Regions from separate parts of the Candidatus Merdisoma sp. JLR.KK011 genome, predicted to be linked through region 3. Evidence: predicted binding sites of a transcription regulator. Region 3 holds the regulator's gene; each other region holds the start of a gene.
What was found. The regulator Rex, encoded in region 3, represses fermentation and respiration genes when NADH is low (regulators of the CRP and FNR family bind a similar motif). The targets are predictions, from matches to a motif close to ATTGTTAANTANTTAACAAT.

Region 1: the regulator Rex is predicted to act here: its motif matches at 3,155-3,174, upstream of rsxC (electron transport complex subunit RsxC).
Region 2: the regulator Rex is predicted to act here: its motif matches at 3,771-3,790, upstream of VV089_RS09400 (L-lactate dehydrogenase).

Annotation. Positions count from the first base shown of each region.
Region 1 covers NZ_JAYWSZ010000003.1:311,127-318,005, forward strand. The annotation lists gene VV089_RS02480 (ATP-dependent Clp protease ATP-binding subunit) at 1-1,198, shown strand, start outside; gene VV089_RS02485 (endosialidase) at 1,286-1,699, shown strand; gene radA (DNA repair protein RadA) at 1,710-3,071, shown strand; gene rsxC (electron transport complex subunit RsxC) at 3,237-4,571, shown strand; gene VV089_RS02500 (RnfABCDGE type electron transport complex subunit D) at 4,585-6,123, shown strand; gene rsxE (electron transport complex subunit RsxE) at 6,136-6,816, shown strand; gene VV089_RS02510 (electron transport complex protein RnfA) at 6,813-6,879, shown strand, end outside.
Region 2 covers NZ_JAYWSZ010000003.1:1,720,664-1,727,542, forward strand. The annotation lists gene VV089_RS09385 (CoB--CoM heterodisulfide reductase iron-sulfur subunit A family protein) at 1-1,271, opposite strand, end outside; gene VV089_RS09390 (4Fe-4S dicluster domain-containing protein) at 1,295-1,687, opposite strand; gene VV089_RS09395 (CoB--CoM heterodisulfide reductase iron-sulfur subunit B family protein) at 1,703-2,491, opposite strand; gene VV089_RS09400 (L-lactate dehydrogenase) at 2,700-3,659, opposite strand; gene abc-f (ribosomal protection-like ABC-F family protein) at 4,042-5,580, opposite strand; gene VV089_RS09410 (MATE family efflux transporter) at 6,241-6,879, opposite strand, start outside.
Region 3 covers NZ_JAYWSZ010000003.1:2,330,478-2,337,356, forward strand. The annotation lists gene alr (alanine racemase) at 1-685, opposite strand, end outside; gene VV089_RS12525 (redox-sensing transcriptional repressor Rex) at 865-1,506, opposite strand; gene VV089_RS12530 (ABC-F family ATP-binding cassette domain-containing protein) at 1,732-3,636, shown strand; gene VV089_RS12535 (CBS domain-containing protein) at 3,836-4,252, opposite strand; gene cls (cardiolipin synthase) at 4,282-5,817, opposite strand; gene VV089_RS12545 (M15 family metallopeptidase) at 5,987-6,879, opposite strand, start outside.

The DNA of each region.
Region 1 (6,879 bases), 2.0 Mb from region 3:
AAGGCTGGATACCCTGTCAGAGCTTGAGCAGCAGGGTGCGGAGCTTTTGGAAGAAGTGGAGTCTGCGCTGAAAGCCGGGGAATTTGAACAGGCCGCTGAACTTCAGAAGGAGCGCGCGAAGGTGCTTGCGCTTCTGGATAAGGAACGGGCAAAGGCGGACAGGAATGCAAGGAAAAAGACGCTGACCGTGGGAGAGAATGAGGTAGCCCAGATTGTTTCCGACTGGACGAAGATTCCTGTGAGCAAGCTTGCGGAGTCAGAGACCCAGCGGCTTCAAAAGCTGGAAGCCATTCTTCACAAACGTGTCATTGCCCAGGAAGAAGCAGTGACGGCAGTTGCGAAAGCAGTGCGCCGGGGCCGCGTAGGCCTTCAGGATCCAGGGCGTCCCATCGGCTCCTTCCTGTTCCTTGGGCCTACCGGAGTGGGAAAGACCGAGCTGTCCAAGGCTCTGGCAGAGGTGCTCTTTGGCCGTGAGCAGGCTATGATCCGGGTAGATATGTCAGAATATATGGAAAAGCACAGCGTGTCTAAGCTCATAGGAGCGCCTCCCGGATATGTGGGCCATGATGACGGGGGACAGCTCTCGGAAAAGGTACGCCGGAATCCATATGCGGTGATTCTCTTTGATGAGATTGAAAAGGCCCATCCCGATGTGTTTAATATCCTGCTCCAGGTTCTGGACGACGGGCGGATCACAGATTCCCAGGGGCGGACGGTGGATTTTAAAAATACCGTGATTATTATGACCTCCAATGCAGGGGCGGCGTCTATCATTTCCCCCAAGCGCCTGGGCTTTGCAGCTGTGGAAGATGAAAAAGAGAATTACAAGGCCATGAAGGGCAGCGTTATGGAGGAAGTAAAACGGATGTTCAAGCCGGAGTTTTTAAACCGGATTGATGAAATCATTGTATTCCATGCCCTTAACAAAGAGCAGATGAAGAAGATTGTATCCATTCTATTCAAGGAGCTTTCTATGCGCTGTGAGCAGCAGCTTGGAATCCGTCTTAAGGTAAGGGACAGCGTGAAGGTTCATATTGTGGAAAAAGCTTACGATGTGAAATACGGGGCCAGGCCTTTAAAGAGAGCCATTCAGACAAAGATAGAGGATACGCTGGCAGACGAGATTCTGGCCGGACGGATAAAACGGGACAGCGAGGTAACGGTCACCATGCAGAAGGGAAAGATAAAGTTTTTATAAAAAAACTGGAAATGAAACACGGAATCGTTTATAATCAAAATATCAATAACCAGTTAATTATGAATTCCGATTGGGAGGACAAAAGAAATGGCAGCAGTTAAAGAACTCATACGTGTGGAAGCAGACGGGAGCATCAGCTTTGGAGATTATGAGCTGGCATCCAAGACGAAGCTTGGAGATTTTAACCATCAGGGAGATTTGTATAAAGTAAAGACCTTTAAGGAGATCACCAAGCTGGAGCGCAACGATCTGTTTGTCTATGAGTCAGTACCAGGCACAGCAGTCCAGAACTTCCGGGTTTTGGCCGACAGCGTGGAATTTGAGGTGGACGGCCCGGAGGATGCCCAGATTACCCTGGGAATGGAAGAGAATACAGAGTACTTAACAGAAGTGGACGGCCATGAGTCTGGCAGAATCAAGACAGGCAGAGGCGGAAAGCTGGTGCTGAGCGTGGAGCTCGGCGGAAAAGAGAACGTGAGCGTGAAGGTTGTAAAAGCATAGGATAAAGTGAATGGCAAAAGGAAAGACCACCGTATTTTTCTGCCAGAACTGCGGCCATGAGTCGGCCAAGTGGATGGGCCAGTGCCCGGGATGCAGGCAGTGGAATACCTTTGTGGAGGAAACGATTGAAAAAACAAGTGTCCGAAGGATACAAAAAGAAAGGGCAGCCGCAGGTCCGGTCTGCCTTTCTTCTATTGATACGGCAGAAGAGGAGCGGATGAGCACCCATATGGAAGAGCTGAACCGTGTTCTGGGAGGCGGCATTGTGCCGGGCTCCCTTGTTCTGGTGGGCGGAGATCCGGGTATCGGCAAGTCTACGCTGCTCCTCCAGGTCTGTCAGAAGCTTTCCGGGGACGGCAGGCAGGTGCTCTATATTTCCGGGGAGGAATCTTTAAAGCAGATCAAGCTTCGGGCTGCCCGGATTGGCAGCTTTTCCGACGGCCTGCGGCTGCTCTGCGAGACCAATCTGGAACTGATCCGTGAGACCATCCGTGAGCAGAAGCCGGAAGTGGTGATTATTGACTCCATCCAGACTATGTACCATGAGGAAATCAGCTCCGCTCCCGGCAGCGTGTCCCAGGTACGGGAGGCGACCTCCGTGCTGATGCAGCTTGCAAAGGGTCTTGGAGTGACTGTGTTTATCGTGGGACATGTGACCAAGGAGGGAACCGTGGCCGGACCCAGGGTTCTGGAGCATATGGTGGATACGGTACTCTATTTTGAGGGAGACCGCCACGCCTCCTACCGGATTCTAAGGGGGGTAAAGAACCGTTTCGGCTCCACCAATGAGATCGGCGTGTTCGAGATGCGCGAGGCCGGTCTTACAGAGGTGGAAAATCCCTCGGAATATATGCTGAACGGCCGGCCGGAGGAGGCTTCCGGTTCGGTGGTGGCCTGTTCCATGGAAGGAACCAGGCCGATTCTCTTAGAGATCCAGGCATTGGTCTGCCACAGCACCCTGGCGGTTCCCAGGCGGACAGCGGCCGGAATGGACTATAACCGGGTGAACCTTCTTCTGGCAGTCCTGGAAAAGCGGCTGAATCTGCGTCTTTCCAATAGTGATGTGTATGTGAATATTGCCGGAGGAATCCGGATCAGCGAACCGGCCATTGATCTTGGCGTGGTGCTGGCGGTGATCTCCAGCTATAAGGACAGGGCCATAGACGAGAAGGTGCTTGCCTTCGGTGAGGTAGGCTTAAGCGGCGAAGTCCGGGCAGTGAGCCAGGCCGGCCAGCGCGTACAGGAGGCGAAGAAGCTGGGCTTCACGACGATTATCCTGCCCCAGGTCTGCCGGGAGCAGATCGGAGAGGTGGAAGGCGTGCGTCTCTGCGGCGTGCGGACAGTGGCAGATGCCGTGCGCCTGGTTCAGTAAGCGGGGCTTGGCATGCCGGATTTGAAAAGCAGCAGTTTGGCGGCAGGAATTCAGTAGTGGATTTTTTGACTTAAATGTGGTAAAGTGTTAAATAAATAAAATATTAGAGGGAACTGGAAACATTGTGAGTCAAATTACGGAACTGTAATAGAAAGAAGAGTGCTTATGTTAAGAAAAACATTTCAAGGAGGCGTGCACCCGGCGGACGGAAAGGAGTTTGCCAGGAATGTGCCTTACCGCCCTTATCTCCCCAAAGGCGATCTGGTCTTTCCGCTGAACCAGCATATCGGAAAGCCGGCCAGGCCGGTGGTGCACAAAGGTGATCTGGTTCTTGCAGGCCAGCTTCTTGCAGAGGCAGACGGCTTTGTGTCGGCCAATATCGTCAGCTCCTGCTCCGGCAAAGTGAAAGCAGTGGAAAACCGCAGGACAGTGGCAGGATCTGCCGTTCCTTGCATCGTGGTGGAAAATGACGGGAACTACACCCTGGCCGAAGGCATTGGAAAGGAAACAGATGCGGCATCTCTCACAGGTCAGGAGATTCTTGAAAAGATCAAAGCGGCAGGCATCATCGGGCTTGGAGGAGCGGGCTTTCCCACCCACGTCAAGCTTGCGCCGAAAAATCCCCAGGAGATTGAATATGTCATAGCCAACGGAGCAGAGTGCGAGCCTTATATCACCTGCGACGATCAGCTTATGCGTACCCAGGGCAGCGGGATTGTGGAGGGGCTTAAGATTATGCTGCGGCTGTTTCCCAACGCAGAGGGCGTGATACTCATTGAGGAAAATAAACCGGAGGCCATAAAGGCTATGGAACAGGCCTGCGCAGGCCAGGGAAAGGTGCGTGTCCAGGCAGTACATACAAAATATCCCCAGGGCGGAGAGCGGTCGATTATCAGCGTGGTGGCAGGAAAGCATCTGAAGCTTGGCATGCTTCCTGCAGACGCAGGCTGCGTGGTGGATAATGTGGCCACGGTTTACGCCATTTACCGGGCTGTGTGCAAATCAGAGCCGGTGATGGAGCGGGGCTTTACCGTGTCAGGGGACGGGGTTAAGAATCCCTGCAACCTGATGGTGCGGATTGGAACCAGCTTTGCAGAGGTTCTTGAGGAAGCCGGAGGCATCCGGGAGGGCGCAGAGGCCAGGAAGATGCTCTGCGGCGGCCCTATGATGGGGATAGCTCTTGCCTCCCTGGAAGTTCCTGTCTGCAAAAATAACAATGCGCTGACCGTTCTTTCTACGGATCCGGTGGCGGAGGCGGAAAAGGTTCAGACCGCCTGCCTGCGCTGCGGACGCTGCAATCAGGTCTGTCCCTTGGGACTGACGCCGCAGATGATGGCCGCTGCCGCAGAAAAGAAGAATTATGAGCGTTATGAAAAGAAGCTGTATGGCTTAGAGTGTATCGCCTGCGGCTCCTGCACCTATATCTGCCCGGCAAAGCGGCCTTTGATGCAGCTCTTTAAACAGGCGAAGGCCGAGATTATGGCAGCGAAGAGAAAATAGGGGGGCTTTTACAATGAATGGATTATATTATGTTTCTTCCAGTCCGCATGTAAGAAACAAGCTGACCACAGGCAAAGCCATGTATCAGGTGATTCTCTCCTTGATGCCGGCTGCTGTATTCGGCATCTTCCGGTACGGAACAGGAGCCTTTCTTGTGATTGCGGCTTCCGTTCTGTCTGCCGTGTTGACAGAATACCTGTTTGACCGCATTGCCGGCCGGCCCAATACGGTAAAGGACGGGAGCGCAGTCGTCACAGGGCTTCTTCTTGCACTCTGCCTTCCGGCTTATGAGCCCCTTTACGTACCTTGTCTGGGAAGCATCTTTGCTATATTGTTTGTAAAATGCTTCTTCGGCGGCATCGGACATAATTTTATGAACCCGGCCCTGGCAGGAAGGTGCTTTCTGCTGATTTCCTTCAGCGGCGTGGTAGCTGATTTTTCCCTGGACGGAATGAGCTCGGCAACTCCTCTGGAGGCTCTTGCCTCCGGGCAGACGGTAAATGTGGCGGAAACCTTCTTAGGTTTTGGAAACGGCGTCATCGGAAGCTCTATACTTGCCCTGTGTATCGGCGGTATCTATCTTCTGGCAGTCCGGGCTATTACCTATGAAATTCCCCTGGCAGTCCTGGTATCCTTCTCTGTGTTCCTGGCATTGTTCGGCGGACATGGGCTGGATTTTGAATTTATCGTGCTTCACCTGGTGTCCGGCGGCATTGTGATGGGGGCTCTGTTTATGGCAACAGACCCGGTGACCAGTCCGGTAACGCCGAAAGGACAGTTGATTTTCGGCAGCCTCATCGGTATCTTAAGCGGAATTTTCCGGGTGTACGGAAGTGCGCCGGATTCCGCCAGCTACGCCATTATCATTGCAAATATGGCAGTTCCCCTGATTGACGAAATCTCCGTTCCCGTGCCCTACGGCCTGAGAAAGCCCTCAAAGGGAAAGAAGGGAATTCCGAAATCCGCCGTGATTCTCTGTGTGATTACGCTGATTGCAGGAGCGGCCTTAAGCAGCGTGTACGTGATGACAGAGGATCAGATTGCAGTGCAGAAGGCAGAGGCAAAGGCGGCCTCCTACCGGGAAGTATGTCCCGAAGCTGCGGACTTTACCTCGGATGAGAAGATAAACAGTGCCATTGAAGCTTTGGACGGCGGGGTTTACGGCACAGACTTTGGCAAAGCCTATATCAATGAGGCAGCCGTGGGCGTGGACGCAGGCGGCTCTCCGGTGGGGTATGTGATCAGCGTCACAACCGGAGACGGCTTCGAGGGCAATATTACCATGTCCGTGTGCATTCTGGCAGACGGCACGGTCAACGGCATTGCCTTTACGGAGATCAATGAGACGGCCGGTATGGGTATGCTCTGCAAAGAGGAGGCATTTAAGAGTCAGTTTGCCGGGGTGAATGTGGAGCGGTTTACCTTGAACAAGGCGGGCGGTTCCACAGCAGACAATGAGATTGACACAGTGTCCGGGGCCTCCACCTCCTCAGGAGCGGTGGTGAATGCGGTCAATGCGGCTCTGGATTTCTTTGGTACACACATCAAATAAGGGGGGAACGAAATGAAACCATGTATGGAGCGTATTTATAATGGTATTTTAAAGGAAAATCCGGCTTTGGTGCTGATGCTCGGCATGTGTCCCACCCTGGCGGTTACCACCTCGGCTGTCAACGGATTCGGCATGGGGGTATCTACCCTGGCGGTGCTGGTCGTATCCAATCTGGTGATTTCCCTTCTTAGAAAGGTGATTCCCGATGAAGTCCGGCTTCCGGCATACATTGTGATTGTGGCTTCCCTGGTTACGGTGGTGGAGCTTTTGACGGAGGCTTACCTTCCGGCGCTTTACAGCGCGCTTGGAATCTACATTCCTCTGATTGTGGTGAATTGTATTATCCTGGGAAGGGCGGAGGCTTTTGCCTCTAAGAATCCGCCTGTGCTCTCTGCAATGGACGGCATTGGAATGGGGCTTGGCTTTACCATTGCGCTGACGGTGATTGGCCTTGTCCGGGAGCTTTTGGGAGCGGGCACGGCCTTTGGCTTTGAAGTGATGCCGGATGCCTTTCCGCCCATTGCCATTTTCATCAAGGCGCCGGGAGCGTTTCTGGTGCTGATGATTATTGTGATGATTATGAATGCAGTACATATCAATACCCGGGCAAATAAGGTAGTGGAGGGCTGCGACGGCTGCTGTGCCTCATGTGCGCAATCCTGCGGCACAAAGGAAGGAGGAACTGAAAAATGACTTCCCTGATTATGATTGTGATTTCAACGGCGCTGATTAACAATGTGGTGCTGAATCAGTTTC
Region 2 (6,879 bases), 610 kb from region 3:
TCCGGATACTTGTCGCGGATGAGCATGGCATGCTTGGCCGTGTACATACAGCAGATCTTGGAGCAGTAGCTTTTCCCTCTCTTGTCTGCGCAGCGGGAGCCCACGCACTGGATAAATACCATGGACTTGGGCGCCTTGTGATCGGACATACGCTCCAGGTGTCCCTTGGTCGGCCCTGCAGCGTTCATAATGCGCTCCAGCTCTAAGGACGTAATGACGTCGGGGCTGGTGCTGTAGGAATACTCGTCATACTTGTCAAGCTTGATGGTATCAAAGCCGGTAGCTACTACGATTGCGCCGTAATTCTGGGTTACGATCTCATCCTTCTGCTCATAGTCAATGGCTCCGGCCTGGCAGACCTTGGAGCAGACGCCGCATTTTCCCGTTTTGAACTTGATGCAGCTCTCCCGGTCAATCACCGGCACATTGGGGATGGCCTGGGCAAAGGGCGTGTAGATGGCGCTTCTGTTATTTAACCCCCGGTTGAACTCGTTGGGCGTCTTTTTGGATGGACATTTCTCCTGGCAGACGCCGCAGCCGGTACACTTGCTCATATCGACGCTTCTGGCCTTTTTGCGGATGTCCACCTGGAAGTCTCCCACAAAGCCGGATACCTTTTCCACCTCGCTGTAGGTGTAAATGGTGATCTTGTCGTGGGCCGCCGCCTCCACCATCTTCGGCGTCAGAATACAGGCCGAGCAGTCCAGGGTGGGGAAGGTTTTGTCCAGCTGGGACATCCTTCCGCCGATACTCGGCGTCTTTTCTACGATATCTACCTCATAGCCTGCGTCCGCAATATCAAGGGCTGTCTGAATACCGGCGATTCCGCCGCCGATGACTAAAGCTCTCTTTACCACTCTGCTGGTGCCTGCCTGTAAGGGGGCGTTCAAGGTTACCTTTGCGATAGCCGCCCTTGCCAGAATCACTGCTTTTTCTGTTGCTTCTTCTATATCTTTATGAATCCAGGAACAATGCTCGCGAATATTGGCGATCTCTACCATGTAGGGATTGATGCCTGCGCGCTCTGCGGCCTGGCGGAATGTATTTTCATGCATCCGCGGGGAGCAGGAGCAGACGACAATGCCTGTCAGGTTTTTTTCTTTGATTGCCTCGCGGATCTTGAGCTGTCCGGCCTCGGAGCACATATACTGGTAGTCCTCTGCATGGACAACCCCCGGCTCACGAGCCGCCGCTTCCACCACCCGGGCAACGTCGACGGTTGCCGCTATGTTGGTGCCGCAATGGCAGACAAATACTCCTATTCTTTGCACGCGATTCACCTCCAACCTTTCTGTTATTTACTATATTTGCGAAATGCACTTGCAAGGAGCTGCTGCGGAAGTTCTTCATCGAGAAGTTCCGGCACCTCGTCCGGCGTCAGATAATTGCCGCCTCTTTGACGGATGACCATAAGACGGACTGCCTCGATAAGCTTCGCCGGCTTTACATCTCTGGGACAGCGCTCCACGCAGGCAAAGCAGGATAAGCATTTCCAGATGCTTTTGGATGCAAGAAGTGCATTGACATCTCCATTCTGCACGTAGGATACGAACTGATGGGGACGGATGTCCATTTCCTCATAGGCCGGACAGGAGGCGGAGCATTTTCCGCATTTCATACATTTTTTTGTGTTGACGCCGCTGATCTCTTTGATCAGCTCTGCCTGTTCTTGTTCTGTTCTGTGCACCTTTTCCGACCTCCTTTATTCTGTGATAAGACCAAGGGCCTCTGCCAGAAGCTCCGTAATATAACGGACGGGAAGCTTCTTCGCCCCTCCGCTGTTTTTCAGATTGTACAGGCACAGAGGGCAGGCTGTGATGAGCTCTTCCGCTCCCTTGTCTGCGGCAGATTCCATCACCTGGTCTACGAGATTTCCGGCCAGGGCTTTTTCCTTCAAGGATATGTAACCGCCGCAGCACTCGTTCCGGTAGGGATACACCACCGGCTCGGCTCCCAGAGCACGTATAAAATCTTCTATAATCGTGGGATTCTCCGGATCGTCAAAGGCCATAACGCCGCTTGGACGAAGGAGCATGCAGCCGTAGTAGGCTCCGATTTTTCTGCCCGTTAAGGGATTTACCACCTTTTCCTTTACGGTGTCAAAGCCGACCCTGTCCCTTAAGACCTCCAGGAAATGAAGAACCTGCGTCTCTCCCTCGTAGGGCGCGTCAAGCTTTAAGTAGTTGTTGGCTCTTGTGCGGATGTCCTCCACATGCTTCATATCATCGTTGACGCGCTTGATGACATGATGACAGGCGGAGCACAGAGTTACCAGATCCCGGCCCTTTTCCTTTGCGTCATTTAATGCGCGCACTGCTGAAAGCTTTGTGGCTATCTCGTCGGAAGCCTGGGGATAGACAGCGCCGCAGCACTGCCATTCCTCGATTTCTTCCAGGGTAAAGCCAAGAGCCTCTGCCGACATTCTGGCATATTGATCCAGGTCCTGGGCCTTGTTCTTCAAGGTACAGCCCGGATAATAGCTGTATACCATTTGGCTAACCTCCTTTTTTGATGCGCTCAGAACTGTCCCAATGCTTATCGTGAGCAGTCTGAGCATACATGATGTCACGATCCACAGTCTTTTTTTGCCTGCATGCACGGGCGGACGGCTGCTGTGAATCGTGCTTTTTAACTTCCAAAATGTACTTCTTTAAATAATAACATATCTTTTCTTAGAAGTCATTTTCCAATATATGAAATTATGCTTCCTTACTGCACACATCTTTGATAAATGCCTTCAGGGTGTCTGCGGAATGAACCATCTGCTGCTCTTCCTTCTCCGTCATGCTGATCTTCAGAACCTTGCCGATTCCGTCGCTGTTTACCACGCAGGGAAGGCTGATGCACGAATCTGCCATATCGCCGTAATCCTCGCCTAATACATGGGCTACGGGAAGTACCGTGTTCTGATCCTTGATGATGGATTCTACAATTCGCAGGGTGGACATAGCGATTCCGTCAAAGGTGGCTCCTTTTAAAGAAATAACGTCTGCGCCGCCGGAGCGTGCTTTCTGGGCAATCTCCTCTTTTTCCTTTGCCCGTACCTCGGGATCCTGGGAGAGGAAGTGATCTACCGGCTCTCCTGCCACGTTCACGCCGCTCCAGATGGGCACCTGTGCGTCTCCGTGCTCGCCTAAGATGTAGCCCTGGATGTCACGGATATCCACATGGCAGCGCTCGCTGATGAGATAACGGAAACGGGCTGTATCCAGAGAGGTTCCCGTACCGATGACACGGCCGGTGGGCAGTCCGGTTTCTTTCTGAATCAAGTAGGTATTCACGTCTACCGGATTGGCAACTACGATAATCAGCGGATTCTTGGCGTACTCCATAATGTTTCTGGCAATGCTCTTCGCCACACCGGTGTTAACCTTTGCCAGATCGAGCCGTGTCTGGCCGGGCTTTCTGGGAACGCCTGCCGTCACGATGATTGCCTTCGCATCGGCGCACTCCTCATAGCCGCCCTGGCGTACCCGTACCTGGCTGTAGAATGCCGTGCCGTGGGAGATATCCAGAGCTGCGCCCTTGGCGCGATCCTCGTCTACGTCGATGATGACAATCTCGCTTACCTGTGTTTTCAGCATCAAGGTGTAACAAATGGTTTCTCCTACCTTACCTGCGCCGACTACAACGATCTTGTTTGCTGTTTGCTGACTCATACTTTTACCTCTCTCTTTCCTTTGATTTCTGCCGCAGCCGGCCCCTTGCCGGTCATCCGTGTAAAGGCAGGAAGGGGAACTACAGCAGATTTCTTTTCTGTTTCGGGACTGATTGATAATTTTATATCAATTGGATTTATTATAACACGTTGTTAAACAATTAACAACCCCTGGAAAAGATTATTTTAAAGTTTTTTTAAAAACATAATGCCACATGAATCCAAAGGAAACCTCTTTGCTTTTTGAATATTCTCTGTGTTTTTCCAATTATTCCTTTTTTTCGCCTTTTTATACACATTTGAGCAGCTCCTTAGATTCCGGAATAGATTGTTAAATTCTTAACTCTATTAACCAAAAGGCCGATATTTTATTTCCCGGCAGATTAGAAGCATTTTTCTATCTCCACCTGCTCCGCCCCGATCTCCTCAAGAAAGCTCCTGTCGTGCTCCACCAGAAGCATCGTGGGACGGTAGGTGCGAATCAGATCTGCCAGCTGCATTCTGGAAAAGATATCAATGTAATTTAAAGGTTCATCCCAGATATACAGGTGCGCTTTTGTCAGAAGGCTTGCCGCCAATGCAGCTTTCTTTTTCTGCCCTTCGCTGTAGCAGCTCATATCCTTTTCAAACTGCACCCTTGGAAAATCCAGTTTCCGAAGGAGGGCTAAAAAAAGATGCTCTGTAAGCCCCCTCTCCCTGGCAAAGTCCAAAAGCTTCCCACAAAGCCGGCTTACATCCTGGGGCACATAGGAAATCACCAGGCCGGAGGCCGTAAGAAGCTCTCCGCTGCTCTCTATGCCGGCTCCCTGGATCTTTTTCAGGATGCTGCTCTTGCCGCAGCCGTTTCCGCCCTTTAGGGCTAACTGCATGCCATTTTTAAGTTCAAAGCTGACATCCCGGCAGACGGGCTTTTCTCCGTAAGAGAGAGACAGTCCTTTTGCCTTTATAAGGCATTCTTTATGGTAGGTTAAGGGGAAGAGCTTCAGCTCCTCCGTTGTCTCCAGGTTGTTCAAAAGCCCTTCCTTTTCCTGGGCGGCCTTCTCCATACGGCGCTGTGTGTTTTTGGATCGTTTCATCATTTTGGCGGCCTTGTGGCCGATAAAGCCCCGATCCGGACGCAGGCCGCCGGTGCGTGTTCCAAGCTTTGTCTTTTCCACTGCATTGGACCACCCTTCTGCCTGGCGCGCGGCCTTTTTCAGATGGGAAATGTCCTTTTGCAGCCGCTCATTCTCCGCCAGGGCGCAGGCGTCTCTTTTGGCTTTCTGCTCCTGCCAGGAGGTGAAATTCCCCTGCATAACGGTTACGCCCTGCCGCTCCAGTACCAGTACGTGATCCACACATTGATCCAGAAACCACTTATCATGGGAGACCAACAGGAAGCCCTTCTTTTTCCGCAGATATTCCGCCGTTTTTTCTCTCCCTTCCATGTCAAGATGGCTGGTTGGCTCGTCAATCAGGAGAAAACGGTTTTCTCCCGAAAAAAGCAGAGCCAGGAGAAGCTTTGTCTGCTCGCCTCCGCTCAGGGTGGAGAAACTGCGGCCTAAGACCTCCGGATCCACCGAAAGCTGCTCCAGCTCCCGGCACACCTTCCACAGCTCGTATTCCGGATTGAGCGCCTCCAGCAATTCCATGGTAGTCTGTGAGGAACCGGCTGCATCCGGCAAGGTAACCCCATTAACGCATACCCCTTCTTCGTCCGGTAAAGTATAGGGAAAATATACGCATTCCATCGGCCCTGTAATCGAACCGGAATATTCATAGGCGCCTGTCAGCAGCTTTAGAAACGTCGTTTTTCCTTTTCCGTTCCGCCCAATCAGGCCGCATCTCCAGTCCGTATCTATCTGCAGGTTTACATGTTCGAATATATTATCATAGCTGCCTTCATAACAGAAGGTTAAATCATTCACTTTTATCTGAGCCATACAAGCCACATCCTTTCTTTCATTCACAGCCCTCCCGCTGCTTTTCCTGCTTGTTCGGCAGATGTTTCTTCTCTATCAAAAAGCAATCCTGAAATTCCTAAATCCCCTCTTCTTCCTTTGCAGAATAAGCAGATTTCTCTGATGCGGTATCCTTTTTACTATACAAAAAAGCACGAAGAACTCATTCTCCGTGCCGCATATACGCCTTCTCCCAATGGAACTTATCTTCGAAGCCATCCCCCTTTCGTATGCGCAAAAAGAAGGTATCGCCTGCTGCTCCCACTGAAACTATGCGTCTGTCTGCTTTTTATCCCTACCGGACGCCCCCCTGCCCCCAAAAGTTGTGCGGAAAGGAAGGTAACTGGGTATACACTGAAAGAATTTCATTTCTGCCGGACATCTTAAGAGCCGCCTTCGCCGCCCCGATCTCGCTCACTGTTCACTTACCATTGCTTAGCAGAAATAAATAATCATCCTTTCAGCTCCTTTTCCTGTTCGTCAATTCGTCAATCTTTCTGTTGTATTCTTGTTTAAGATAACAAAAACCAAAGCCTGTTGTCAAGTATCTATCTTTAAAAACTTTGCTTAAAACTCAATTCGCACTGCTGTTCACACCGTGGCCAGTAACACGCTTCGCAATGCAGAATGATATAGGAACCATCACCAATACCCGTACCGCCTCTTTTCCGCTCCCAGAAAGATCACCGTCACCCCTAGAGCCAGTATCTCCGCAGCGGCCATGGAGAACCAAATCCCGTCCACCTTCCAAATCAGCGGAAAGATAAGAACCGCCGCTGTCTGGAACACCATCGTCCGCAGAAAGGAAATCGCCGCAGAAACCAGCCCATTGTTCAAAGCCGTGAAAAAGGAGGAGCCGAAAATCACATACCCCGAAAACAGGAAGGAAAAGGCAAACAGCGAAAAAGCACGTACCGTCAGCGCAAGCAGCTCTGCATCATAACCGGTAAACACAAAGGAAAGGGGCCTCGCAAGCAGGTAAGAGGCTCCAAACATAGCCCCGGAAAAAAATGCCAGCAGCACCAGGCTCTTTTTCAGCACGCCTTTCAGCTCCAAAGAATTCTGCGCCCCATAGTGATAACCGATAATCGGCGCCACGCCCACGGAATACCCGATGAAAACCGCTTGAAACACCAGGCTCACATACATCAGTACCCCGTAAGCCGCAATCCCGTCCTGGCCAATGTATTTCAAAAGCTGCAGATTATAAAGCATATTCACCAGAGACATGGAAATATTATTCAAAAGCTCTGAAGAGCCGTTGGTACATACCTTTACCAA
Region 3 (6,879 bases):
CGGCGCTGTTGGAACAGTGGCGGATCGGAATAGGAAGCCCGGCCTCTCTGCATGCCTCCTCAAATACCCGGAAACGGGCAATCTGACTGTTTACAGAGGTTTTGTCCGCCTCGTCCGCACGGGCAAAATGGGTGAACAGCCCCTCTAGCCGGATTCCCGGAAGCCCGGCAATCTCCTTTATCATCTCAACACTCTCCTTGGTATCCGCAAACCCGATACGGCTCATGCCCGTGTCCACCTTAATATGCACCGGCACCAGAATCTCCTTTCCAAGGAGTGCGCTCTGCTTCATGGCCGCCTTTGACAGCTCCCTTCCCGTCTCAAGGCTGTACACCGCAGGACGTATCTGCGTGCAAAAGCTTCCGTCCTCCAGCGGCTCCTCCTCCAAAAGTCCTGCAATCTCTTCGCAGTCCTCCGGGTACACATATCCCAGAATCAAGAGAGGCTTCCTGATACCGGCGTCCCGAAGCTCCAGAGCCTCCTCCAGCATAGCCGTGGCAAAGCCCCACAGCTCCTCCCTCTTCTCAATGTACCGGGCAATGGCACAGGCCCCGTGTCCATAGGCATCCGTTTTCACCACCGCCGTCACCTTGGTTTTCTCAGACAAGCCTGCCTTAATAGCGTCCAGATTCGCATCAACAGCATTCAGATCCACAAAAGCCCCAATACGCGTATAGGTACTCATTTCTATTCTTCCTTTCTGACTATAGTATATGTTCCCCGGCACACAGATGTCAGAAACCTTCCCTGTTTCCGAAAAACACATAGCAAAAGGGAACCAAAAGCCGCCTTGCTTTTAAGCTCCCTTACCCTGGTACAGCATCCCGGAAAACACGGGCACTCTGCACAGCAAACACTCCTTTTCTAAGAATGCTCCTTTTCATACCGGTTAATATTGTAGGACAACTGCATCAGGCTCTCCGACAGATGCACATTCTCCACCAGCACATCCTCCGGAACCTGCAGATCCACATGAGCAAAATTCCAGATAGCCTTAATGCCATATCTCACCAGAAGCTCCGCCATCTCCGACGCCTTAGACTTCGGCAGGGTCAGAGTCGCTATCTGAATATCCTGATCCCGAATAAAATCCTCCAGCTCCTCCAGCATATAAATCTGTATTCCCCGGACACTTAAGCCTTTGAGCACCGGATTCACGTCAAAGATGCCCTTAATCACAAAGCCTCTTTTCTCAAAAGACACATAATTCGCCAACGCCTGGCCCAGATTTCCGCCTCCTATAATGATCATATTGTACTTCTTGTCCAGACCCAGGATCTTTCCAATCTCCTCATACAGGCGGGCGACATTGTACCCATATCCCTGCTGCCCGAAGCCGCCGAAATTATTCAGATCCTGCCGGATCTGGGATGCCGTCACATGCATCCTGTCACTCAGCTCTCCGGAGGAAATACGCTCCACGCCGCTCTCCATAATCTCACCTAGGTATCGGTAGTAACGCGGAAGTCTTTTAATAACCGCTTTCGAAATTTCACGCTCTTCCATTACAACACCGCCCTGCAAAAATATTTTTCTGCTATCATTATATCGGCCGCACACAGGCTTGTCAATGACTTTGTAGGATTTTTCACAAACTAACCGCAGCCCAACATCCGCCCTGCACAACCGTTTGACTTTTCCCTCCCATTCGTTATAATAGAGAAAGACCCAAAATTCCCATAAAAAAGAATTCCGGGCACGCTTATACAGAAAGACGAGGTTTTATATCCCATGATACTGGCATGTCAAAGCATCCATCATTCATTCGGCGCCGACACCATATTAAAAGACGCATCCTTTCATATAGAAGAACGAGAAAAAGCCGCCATCGTAGGCATCAACGGAGCGGGCAAATCCACCCTTTTAAAAATCATTGTTCACGAGCTCTCCCCCGATTCCGGCCAAGTCGTATTGGCAAAAGGCCGAACCCTGGGCTACCTGGCCCAGCACCAGGATCTGGAGAGCAGCCGCACCATTTACCAGGAGCTTCTGGAAGTAAAACGAGACGTGATCGAGCTGGAAAGCCGCATCCGCGCCCTGGAACAGGAAATGAAAGAGCTCTCCGGAAACAGCCTGAGCATAGCCCTGGAAACCTACACACGCTTAAACCACGAGTTCGAGCAGAAAAACGGCTACGCCTATCAAAGCGAAGTGACAGGCGTCCTAAAAGGCCTGGGCTTCCCGGAGGAAGAATTCGACAAAGAAGTCAATACCCTCTCCGGCGGCCAGAAAACCCGTGTATCCTTGGGAAAGCTGCTCCTCTCCCGGCCGGATATCATTCTCCTGGACGAGCCCACTAACCATCTGGACATGGCCTCCATCGCATGGCTGGAAACCTTTCTTCTGAACTACGACGGCGCCGTGATCATCGTAGCCCACGACCGCTATTTCCTAAACCGGGTAGTCACAAAAGTAATCGAGATCGACAACGGACAGGTAACCGCTTTCCAGGGCAACTACTCCGACTACGCCGCCAAAAAAGCCCAGCTTCGGGAGGCACAGATGACAGCCTGGCTGAACCAGCAAAAAGAAATCAAGCACCAGGAAGAAGTCATCGCAAAGCTCAAATCCTTCAACCGGGAAAAATCCATCCGCCGGGCCGAAAGCCGGGAAAAGATGCTGGACAAGATGGATGTTCTGGAAAAACCCACAGAGGTACGCTCCGATATGCACATCCACCTGGAGCCCCAGATCGTAAGCGGCAATGACGTACTCACCGTAGAAGGCCTCTCCAAATCCTTCGGCTCCCTGTCCCTCTTCCAGGATCTGAATTTTGAAATCAAACGTGGAGAACGGGTAGCCCTCATCGGAAATAACGGAACAGGCAAAACCACCATATTAAAGATACTAAACGGCCTTCTGGATGCTGATGAAGGCTCTTTCTGCCTGGGAACAAAAGTAAAGATCGGCTACTACGACCAGGAACACCACGTACTCCACATGGAGAAAACCCTATTTGAAGAAATCTCCGACGCCTACCCAAGCCTTGACAACACCAAGATCCGCAGCACCCTGGCCGCCTTCCTCTTCACCGGCGACGACGTATTCAAGCGGATCGGAGACTTAAGCGGCGGCGAACGGGGCCGTGTATCCCTGGCAAAGCTCATGCTCTCCGAAGCAAACTTCCTAATCCTGGACGAGCCCACCAACCATCTGGACATCGTATCCAAAGAGATCTTAGAGGAAGCCCTGAACCGCTACACCGGCACCGTCCTCTACGTATCCCACGACCGGTACTTCATCAACACCACCGCCACCCGGATCCTGGATCTCACCGAGCGCCAGCTGGTAAACTACATCGGCAGCTACGACTACTATCTGGAAAAACGAGAAGAGCTATCCCCAGCCCTCTCCCCAGACACCAGAGAGCCTGTAAAAGAAGCCGCCCCAGCCGGAAAGCTAGACTGGAAACAGCAAAAAGAAAAACAAGCCCAAATCCGCAAACGCGAAAACGACCTAAAACGCACCGAACAAGAAATCTTCGCCCTAGAATCCCGCACCAAGGAAATAGACACCCTCCTCACCCGCGAAGAAATCTACACCAACACCACCGAATGCCTGAAACTCCACCAAGAAAAAGAATCCCTCACCACCCGCCTAGAAACCCTCTACACCCAATGGGAAACCCTAGCCTGACCACCTCCCAACCTACCACCCCCACAACCAGGGTCTGAAGCAAAATAACCCATCAGCCTTTTCCAATATCCAGTGTCCGGCTGTTCGCGAACCGTCCGAACCGTTGTAATAAGGAGGGACCCACGAAGTGGGAGGATTCCTTATTGCTGGGGATATGGAAAAGGCTGATGGGTTATTTTGCTTCAGACCCGTCCGCCCCCTACCCATTCTTCACCGAAATAAACTCCCGATAACAAAACCCCATAATATCCTTCCGCGTCACAATCCCAATAAAGATCTGCTTATCATCAATCACCGGAACAAAATTCTGGTTCATAGCCTTCGAAAACAAATCCTCAATATTCGAATCAATAGAAATCGGCTCAAACCTCGCCCTCCGGCGCACCGTCTGAATCGACACATCCTCCGCTGCCCTCAGATCCAGCGAAAACTTATTCTTCAAAGTCCAGAGCATATCCCCCTCTGTAATCGTCCCTATGTACTCCCCGTTCCGGTTAATCACCGGAATCGCTGTAAATCCGCTTCGCTCCAGCTTTTCAAGTCCCTGCCGCAGCGTACTGTCATCATAAAGATAAGCCAGCTCTCCTTTGGGTTTCAAAAAAAACAAAATGTTCATTCCTTCGTTCCTTTCTCATTCAAGCTTTCTTATAATAATGGCGCCAGAACCCGTAAGACAGCACAGAACAGGCTGTCGAAAAAGCCCTGTCTCTTATCCCGGGGCATAATCTCCCGGCTCTGCCCAATGGTCTCCAGGCAGTCCCGCTTCAAATCAGCCACAATCGAATTCCGGTAAAACAGCGTACCGCACTCAAAATGCAGGTACAGGCTGCGGAAATCCATATTAATCGTTCCCACCACCGCCGTCTCGTCGTCACAGACATAAGACTTGGCGTGAAGGAATCCCGGCGAATACTCATAAATACGCACCCCTGCCCGCAACAGAGAAGGATAATAAGACCGCGTAAGCTGGAAAATCACCTTTTTGTCCGGAATTCCCGGGGTCACAATCCGCACGTCCACCCCTCTCTTGGCCGCCAGGCAGAGAGCCGTCTCCATCTCATGATCAATGATCAGATAGGGCGTAAAAATATACACATAATCCTTGGCCTGATTCAGAATATTGAGATACACGTTCTCCGCCGCAATCTCTTCATCCAGAGGCGAATCCCCGTAGGGCTGCACAAAGCCGTCCGGCACAAAAGGCTCTGGGTGATAGCGTTCCGGACGAAACGCCTCATAAGAAGCATCCGTTTTCCGTAATCCGTTCCACATCTGCAGAAACATCACCGTATAGTTCCACACTCCATCGCCCTTTAGCATAAAGCCGGTATCCTTCCAGTGGCCAAAGCGCATCTTCTCATTGATATACTCATCCGCCAGATTGATGCCGCCGCTGAAAGCCGTGTGTCCGTCAATCACCGTAATCTTCCGGTGATCCCGGTTATTCATCACCAGAGACCACAGGGGAATAAAGGGGTTGAAGGCCATACAGCGGATCCCCTTGGCCTCAAGCTGCAGGTCATATCCTGCCGGAAGCAGGGAGACACATCCCAAATCATCGTAGATAAAACGAACGTCCAGGCCGGCCTTTGCCTTTTCCTCCAAAATCTCCAGAATACTGTTCCACATCCGGCCCTCTTCCACAATAAAGTATTCCATGAAAATGAAATGCTCTGCCTTCTTAAGCTCCGAAAGAAGCTCCGGAAACAGCTCATCACCCAGCTTATAATACTTTGCCTGGGTATTGCCGTACACAGGAAAGCCGCAGGTTCTTGACATATAGGAAAACTGCCCTTTGGCCCCGGCATCCAGGCTCCCGATCTCCTCCAGCACCGAAGGATCCTGCTTTACGGACTCCTGTGTGCGCCTCTGCTCTGCTTCCAGCTTAAGACGCATCTTTTTCGATGGCTGCTTATTGCCCACAAGCAGATAAAAGAGGCCGCCCAGCAGCGGAAATACCAGGATAAAAATGATCCAGGCCATTTGATAGGCCGGATTCTCTCCCTTGTTAATAATCCACAGCACTGCCAAAAGGCTCACCAGTGTAAACAAAGCGGAAATTGCCGTAGAGTAGGTGGTCAGTCTGGTCAAAAAGGTCAACAGCCACACAAGCTGAATCAACAGCAAAAGTCCGAAAAACACCAGTCTGCTTGTCAAGAGCTTTAATATCTTCCGTAACATATTTCTTATCTCCTGTCCCCTTCCATCCTACCACATTTTTCATTCATTTCCAAGTTCGCTGCCCTATTTCACAAAATTTTAATAGTTTCACAAAATCCCCCATCCCAATGCCTGCTCCTGCTGCATTCATTGAGTGAGGGATCTTTTTTGCGATATGATACCGCCTTGCTCAGACAACCGGCGGCGTCTCCACAGGAGCTTCCTGCGGCGGATCTGCCGGGGGCTCCGGATCAGGAGGCGCTTCCTGCTGAGGCGGCGTCTCCGGCTCGGGAGGCGCCTCTGGCTCGGGAGGTGTCTCCGGCTGGACGGGAGGCGCCTCCGGCTCTTGTGTAACCGGAGGCGGTACCTCCGGCGGCTGTTCCGGCTGAGACGGTTCCTGGGGAGGCACAGTCTCTGCCGGCGGAACGACCGGCGTCTCCGGCTCCTGTGGTGCTGCCGGGGGATCCGCCGCCTCCGGAATCACCGGAGCTGCAGGTTCCTGGGGTTCTGAAGAATCGTGATTCCCATCGTCTGTCTCATCTTCCTCTCCTTCGGTTTCCGGTACTGCCGTATCCTCCGGCACCTGCACAGGTACAGGTACAGCCTGGCGGCCGGACTGCTTCTTCTTCTCTGCCATAGAACTGTCATATTCCACCGGGGTTCCCTTGGAAATAGGAATGGCGCCCAGATATTCCTCTAAGGTCTGCCCTGTCTCCTTCATCTCCAAAGCCGCCTTCTCGCCCACATAGCGGAAATGCCAAGGCTCATAGATAATTCCTGTAACCTCCGTTTTCCCATTGGGATATCTTAAAATAAAACCATAATCGTAGCAGTTCTCCTTCAGCCACTGGAAGCCCTTGGTCTTTTCCTGCTTTTCATCCAGACGGCGGTACTCTGAGGATACAAAGTCCAGAGCCAGCCCGGCCTGGTGCTCGCTGGTTCCCGGAACAGCCACCACCTCCGCAGCCCGTTCCTTTGCCTCTGCATAGGAGTAATCCATCATCACGCCCTCCTCGATCTTTGCCTCGTGAAGGGCAATCTGCTTGTCCATGGTGCGGTAGGATGAGGTTACATATATGTATA